Regions from separate parts of the Cellulosimicrobium sp. NPDC055967 genome, predicted to be linked through region 2. Evidence: riboswitches for the same ligand, from Rfam matches in the RefSeq annotation. Region 2 holds a riboswitch; each other region holds the start of a gene.
What was found. A riboswitch is a leader RNA that binds a small molecule or an ion and turns the genes downstream of it on or off. The one in region 2 is predicted to bind S-adenosylmethionine.
Positions count from the first base shown of each region.

Region 1 (2,254 bases), on a different contig from region 2:
CACGCGTGGGCGAACGCCCAGGGCCTGCACCGGCATCTCCTCGCGCGGGAGGTTCCGCCCACGCTGCGGGTGTGGGACGTCGTCCCGTACGCGGGCGAGGAGTTCTTCTGCGACGTGCCCGCCGGGTACGCGCGCTACTACGGGACGACTGTCAGCTACACGCAGACGTCGGGGTTCTACTACGGGCGGCCGTCGTTCGTCCTCACCGGCCTTGCCGTGACGGCGATCGCCAACGCCGCCGAGCGCAGCGCCGCCCAGGCGCAGGCCCGAGAGCAGTGGCGTGAGCGCTGCGTCTCCCGGCTCGTCGTGAGCAACCACCGGCTGCTGGTCCAGGTGCATGGGCGATGGCTGTCGTTCGACTACTCCGCGATGACGGCGGTGTTCCCCGAACCCGGCGGGTGGGCCCTCGTCTGCCAGTTCTCCTCGACCGAGCCGCTCTTGCTCACCGGCGACCACGCCCCCTTCGCCGCGGTGATGACCCTGTACAGGACGCACGGTGAGCAGGCGCTGAGAGATCACCCCGGTCTGGAGCCGCTCCGGCCGGTGCACGGCCCGGCCAGCCCGGGGAGCGAGGTTGCGTCCGATCAGCGGGTGAGGTAGACATCTGCCCAGGTCACGAGTGACCGGCGAGACGCCCTCCGCGTGCCGGTCCGGCAACCGCGCCCCTCGCGCACGGTGCCCCAGGAGGAAGACCGGCCCTGGCCGAACGGTCAGGGAAGTGCGAGGTCGACGTCCGCCTCGGTGCGTTGCTGCGCGCCCGGGTGCCGTCGGCCCTGACCGAAGGGCTGCTCCGATGAACCCGACCCCGACCATGACCCTGTGGGTCCGTACCGACGACCCGTGCCAGCTGCTCGTGAGCGACGAGGGGCACCTCGTGTGCCCGGTCCACACCGGGCACCCGCGCCCGGTCCCGTCGCGCGGGTGCTCGTTCAACCCGTTCCTGCGTCTCTGCCACGTCTGCCTGAGCGAACGCGTCCAGATGACGAGCCGCTTCCACATCGAGCGGCGCGTGTGCGACGCGTGCCAGAAGATCGACGCCGCGATCGCCACGTCGCTCGGTGCCGAACCCCTGACCGGGATCACGCAGGACCACCAGACGCTGCGGCGCATGGAGGCCTACGTCACGCTCGTGTTCCCGACGCGGTGGCGGCGCGCGCGCGAGAGCGGCCTCGGCGTCGTCGAGCTCGACACGAACGCACCGTTCTGGGACAGGAAGCCCGACCGCCGGGTCGAGCCCCAGCCACCCATGACGGTGCGGCACTTTGCGCGACTCGACCACTGGCGCACCCGCGGTGGCGGCGGGCCGGACTCCGTGTCCCGCCGCGCCGCGTTCCTCGCGTGGGCACGGGCCGTGCACCCCGCGAGCCCCGTGGCCGTCGCAGCGGGTGAAATCCCGTGACGCGGGAGACCGCAGGTCGTCAGACCCGTGACGTCGTCGGCACGGTGCGGTACGAACGGCACATGCCGCTCGCGTTCCCGCCCGACCCGACGTTCCCCGACGACGGCGGCGCCGAGCGCGCCGTGTGGGACGCGCTGCGCGAACAGCTCCCCGACGACGTCGTGCTGTTCCACGGGGTGCACGTGCAGGAGGACGAGCAGGAGTACGAGATCGACGTCCTCGTCGCCTGGCCAGGGGTCGGGCTCGCCGCGATCGAGGTCAAGGGCGGGCACATCGACCGGGTCGACGGCACCTGGTTCCAGGGCAACGGTCCCCGGCGGCACCGCATCGACCCGGTGCGCCAGGTCCAGGGTGCTCGGCACGCGCTGCAGGCCCTGCTGCGCCGTCGCGACCTGTGGGCCGCAGAGGCGCGCACCGCGCACCTCGTGGCGTTCCCGCACCGGTACGTCCCGCGCGACTGGGAGACGGTCGACCTTCCGCGGGACATGCTCGTGGACCGCGGCGACCTGGAGCGGTCGGGCGGCGTCGCCGAGCGGGTGAAGCGCGCCGTCGAGCGGCACGGCCAGGGCCATGCCGGGCTCGCGGTCGACGACGTCCCCGCCCTCGTGGACTCGCTCGCCGGTGGCTTCCCCAGCCAGACGGAGCACCTGTCGCTCGCCCTGGAGCACGAGACGCGCCTGGAGCAGATGACCCGCGACCAGGCCCGCGTGCTCGACGCGCTCTCCGAGGTGCGCCGGATGAGGGTCGTCGGCGGCGCGGGGGCGGGCAAGACGTGGCTCGCGCTCGAGCAGGCGCGCCGGCGTGCGCGGGCGGGTGAGCGCGTCGCCCTGCTCTGCTACTCGCGGGGGCTCGGGC
Region 1 is NZ_JBHJYJ010000011.1:78,192-80,445, forward strand. It holds gene ACFC2L_RS14660 (hypothetical protein) at 1-600, shown strand, start outside; SAM riboswitch class IV at 612-727, shown strand; gene ACFC2L_RS14665 (hypothetical protein) at 794-1,399, shown strand; gene ACFC2L_RS14670 (NERD domain-containing protein) at 1,396-2,254, shown strand, end outside.
Region 1: it holds a riboswitch for S-adenosylmethionine, as region 2 does, so the genes downstream of both, ACFC2L_RS14665 (hypothetical protein) here and ACFC2L_RS02215 (LLM class flavin-dependent oxidoreductase) in region 2, are expected to answer to the same signal.

Region 2 (2,254 bases):
GACGAGGTCGGTGCCGCGGAGCGCCGCGGTGAGGTCGTCGAGCGGGGTCGTGCGGTCGGTGCCGGGGTCGGCCGCGCTCGCCCCGAGCGCGTCGACCACGGTGCCCAGCACATCCTCGCACACCTCGACCACCACGTCGTCGAGCGACGCGAAGTGGTTGAAGATCGTGCGCCGCGCGACGTCGGCGCGGGCCGCGAGCTCGTCGACGGTGAACCGGGTGCCGCCGTTCTCCTCCATGAGCGACGCCGCCGCGTCGACGATCGCCCGCCGGTGCCGTGCGCGCAGCGCGGCGCGGCGGTCGGTGGAGGAGCCGGTCGGGGGGGCGGGCGCGGAGCCCGTCGTCGGGTCGGTCACGGGCACGCCCGACGGGTCGGTCGCGGAGGGGAGGGGCACCTCTTGACACTAAGTGCATCGATGCACTCGGTGCAAGCAGCGCCTCGGGCGGCAGAAAGTTGACCGATCAAGTCCAGTATGTGGGAAGGTCCCCTCGGCGCGTTGACACCCTGCGGCGGCCGCTCGTAAGTTCCCGCGCAACCGAGGTCGACGTACCCCGGTCACAGGACATGGTCATGAGCTCCGACGCCAAGCCCCGGCTCGTCGGACGGCAACCCTCCCGCGCGGTGGGGTGCCCCGGGTGAGGACCGGGTCCCGCGTCGCGCGGACCACGCGCGGCGCGGGGCAAGGACGCGGAGCCCGGCGACGGGCACGAAGGAGACGGACGATGGACCGGCGGGAGTCGAGCACCGCGGTGAGCACCGCGGTGAGCACCCCGGTGACCGCCGCGCACGCCTCGACGTGCCCCCGTCCACCCGCGGGCGCCTCTGCCGCGCGCGCACTCGGGACCGCGGGTCCCGCGCGCGCCACCTGTTGTCGCTGACGACGAACCGCCACCGAAGAGGCCCGCGCGCCCCGCGCGTGGCCCGTCGCCCCCGGCTTCCCGCGCCCCGTCCTGCCACCCCGCGGCGGAGCAGCCCTGCCCACCTCCGCACCCGCCGCGCCCCGAGCGTCGTCGGCGCTCTACCGGCGACGGCGTCGGCGCTGCGCTGGCAGCACCGAGAACGGAACCTCGCGATGTCCGACCCCCGCCCCGCCCGCACGCTCCACCTCGGCGTCGACCTCACCGACGCCGGCGCGCACCCCGCCGCCTGGCGGACCGTGGGCACCCAGGCCCAGCGGCTCTTCGACGGGAAGCGCCTCGTCGAGCTCGTCGCCACCGCCCAGCGCGGCCTGCTCGACCTCGTCACGCTCGACGACGCGTTCACGCTCCGGCCGAGCCGCGACGGGTCCGTCCGGGGCCGGCTCGACGCCGCGCTCGTCGCCTCCCGCCTCGCGCCCCGCAGCGCGGGGATCGGCCTCGTCCCGACCGTGACGACGACGCACACCGAGCCCTTCCACGTGTCCACCGCGATCGCGACGATCGACCACGTGAGCTCTGGACGCGCCGGCTGGCAGGTCGGGTGGTCCACCACGCCGGCAGAGGCCGCGGCGTCCGGGCCCGACGGCGCGCAGGACGAGCCCGGCGCCGTCGCGGAGGCGGGCGCGGCCGTCGAGGCCGTCACGCGGCTGTGGGACTCGTGGGAGGACGACGCGGAGACCCGCGACGTCGCGACCGGCCGGCCCGGTGATCGCGAGCAGCTCCGCCACGTCGACCACGAGGGCATCCGGTTCGCGGTCGCGGGGCCGTCCAGCACGCCGCGGCCGCCGCAGGGCCGGCCGCCCGTCGTCGTGCGAGCGAGCACGCCCGCGTCGCTGGACCTCGCGGCCCGCCGCGCGGACGTGGTCCGGGTGCGGGCGGCGACGCTGGACGAGGCTGTCGCCCGGCGGGCGCAGGTGCGCGCCGCCGCGGCAGACGCGGGGCGCGACCCCGACGCCCTGCGGGTCCTCGTGGACGCGTACGTGGTCATCGGCGACACGCGTGCGAGCGCCCAGGCGCGCCTCGACCTGATCGAGGACCTCGAGGGCGTCTCGTGGGACACGGACTCCCTCACGCACGTCGGCACGGCGCGCGACCTCGCGGTCACGGCCGAGGAGTGGGTGCGCGCCGGTGCGGCAGACGGCTTCCTCCTGCGCCCGTCGTCCCTGAGCACCGACCTCGACGCGATCGTCGGCCGGGTCGTGCGCCTCCTGCAGGGGGCCGGCCTGTTCCGCACGGCCTACCCCGGGACGACGCTGCGCGACACGCTCGGTCTCTCCGGACGAGCATCCCGGCACGTCGCGGTCGCCTGACCGAGCCCCTCGGCGCAGGCCGTGCGGC
Region 2 is NZ_JBHJYJ010000001.1:521,587-523,840, reverse strand. It holds gene ACFC2L_RS02220 (TetR/AcrR family transcriptional regulator) at 1-393, opposite strand, end outside; SAM riboswitch class IV at 566-691, shown strand; gene ACFC2L_RS02215 (LLM class flavin-dependent oxidoreductase) at 1,072-2,226, shown strand.

Region 3 (2,254 bases), on a different contig from region 2:
TGGTCAGATCCAGCGCGCGCCGATCTCGTCGTGGAGCTGCTGGGTCTTCTGCACGCGCAGGACGCCGTCCTCGACCGCGGCCTCCAGGCCGACCTCCCGTGCGATCGCGACGATCGCGTCGCGCTGCTCCGGGTGGTCGTCGGCGTCGCCGCCGTCCCACAGCTCGAGCCACCGGTCGGTGGGGTCGTCGCTGCCGCAGTCGGCCCACACCCGGCAGATCCGGTCGAGCTCGTCCTGGGTCATCGGGCGGGTCGGGGTGGCGTACACGCGGGCTCCTCGGTTCGTCGCTGTCTGAGGCTGTCGGCTCACCGTAACCACTGCCGGCGGGCCAAGTACGCACCACGGAGGTATGGTCCGATCGCATGCAGCCGATGCCTTCCGCCGAGATGGTCTCGCTCATCTCCTTCCTCGCCGCTCTGCTGATCTTCTTCAGCATCGACGTGCGGACCCGAGACACGCAGGATGACGCTCCCTGGCACAGCCACCTGTTCTCGTGGTCGTCGCGCCTGGGCGGGGTCTCGACGGCCCTGGCCCTCTCGCTGGGCTGGATCGATCTCTTCCTTCCGGACGAGGACAGCCCGATCCACGTCGCGTTCGTGGCGGTCCCCGGGACGCTGGGTGTCGTGTGCGCGATCGTCCTGGGCGTCGAGATGCTGTGGCAGCGAGATCGCACCTGAGCGAGCCTGGTGGCGCGGTCCGTCCGACACGGGGACCGATGTCGCCCGTCTCAGCAAGCGGTCACTCTCGACCGCATGTCGGATGGGTCGTAGGATCGTGCCAACCATCCAGAGCGGTCGAGAGTCCTGGCTCGACGACACCGCAGCAACCCGCCGACGGAAGCCTCCCGAGGACAAAGGTGCTAACGCCAGGGTCGATGGAGCGACTAATGGTCTCAGAGGCATCCTTCGCGCACCGTCCGGGCAGCACGTGCCCGACGGCGGTCGCGCACGCACGCACCCCGGGCGAGGCGACGTCGTGAGCGTCGCGGACGCCGTCGGGCAGGCCCACGGCGGGGCGGCACGGCCGACGGTCTCGTTCGAGCTCATGCCCCCGCGGCGCCCGGACGCGGCGCCCAAGTTCTGGGAGACGGCACGCCGTCTCGTCGCGACGCACCCCGACTTCGTGTCCGTGACGTACGGGGCGGCGGGCACCGACCGTGCGACGGCTCGCCAGGTCGTCGGGCGGCTGCTCCAGGGCACGCCCGTGCTGCCGATCGCGCACCTCACGTGCGTCGGGGCGTCGCGCGAGGACGTCGAGGAGGTCATCTCCGACTTCCTCGACGAGGGCGTGCGCAGCTTCCTCGCGCTGCGGGGCGACCCGCCGCGCGACCAGCCGGACTGGCAGCCGGCGCCCGACGGCGTGCGGTCGTCGACCGAGCTCGTCGCGCTCCTGCGCGAGGTCGAGGCATCGCGCTGCGCGGCCGACCCGGCCGCGGCGCTGCGCGGCGCGGCCCGGCCGCTGACGATCGCCGTCGCGACGTTCTGCGACGGCAACCCCGCCGCCGGCACGACGCGCACGCAGGAGGTGCGCCGCCTGTGGCAGAAGCAGCAGGCCGGCGCGAGCTTCGCGATCACGCAGCTCTTCTACGACGCGTCGTCGTACACCGACTTCGTCGCCGAGGCCCGCGCGGCCGGCGTGACGATCCCCATCCTCGCCGGGCTGCTGCCCACGACGGAGCCCGCGCGGCTCCGCCGCGTCGAGGAGCTCACGGGCGTGCGCGCGCCCCAGCACCTGCTGGACGCGCTCGACGCCCTGCCCGACCCGGAGGCGCAGCACGCCTACGGGATCGCGTACTCGGTCGACCTCGCGCAGCGCGTCCTCGACGCGGGTGCGCCCGGTCTGCACGTGTACACGTTCAACAAGCACCGCGCCGCTCTTGACCTGCTCGAGGGTGTCCGCCTCGGCGGCGGGTCGGCCGGGACGGGAGGCAGCGCCAGCGCTGCCGCCGCCCCGCTCGTCCCGGACCTGGCCAGCGGGCCGTGGGTCACCGGCACCTCCCTGCCCACGACGAGCGCCGCCACGCACGGCACGCCCGTCTGACCGGTCCTCCGGACCAGCAAGAGGTTTCGATCATGACCACTTCCGTACCCTCCCCTACCCAGATCCAGGCCGGCTTCCCCGCCGGCACCGTGCTCGGCTACCCCCGCATCGGGCGTCGCCGCGAGCTCAAGAAGGCCGTCGAGGCGTTCTGGGCCGGGCGCACGAGCGCCGACGAGCTCGAGGCCACGGCCCGCGAGCTGCGCCTCGCGACCGC
Region 3 is NZ_JBHJYJ010000003.1:226,716-228,969, reverse strand. It holds gene ACFC2L_RS05855 (hypothetical protein) at 4-267, opposite strand; gene ACFC2L_RS05850 (hypothetical protein) at 363-677, shown strand; SAM riboswitch class I at 779-881, shown strand; gene ACFC2L_RS05845 (methylenetetrahydrofolate reductase) at 1,045-2,040, shown strand; gene metE (5-methyltetrahydropteroyltriglutamate--homocysteine S-methyltransferase) at 2,073-2,254, shown strand, end outside.
Region 3: it holds a riboswitch for S-adenosylmethionine, as region 2 does, so the genes downstream of both, ACFC2L_RS05845 (methylenetetrahydrofolate reductase) here and ACFC2L_RS02215 (LLM class flavin-dependent oxidoreductase) in region 2, are expected to answer to the same signal.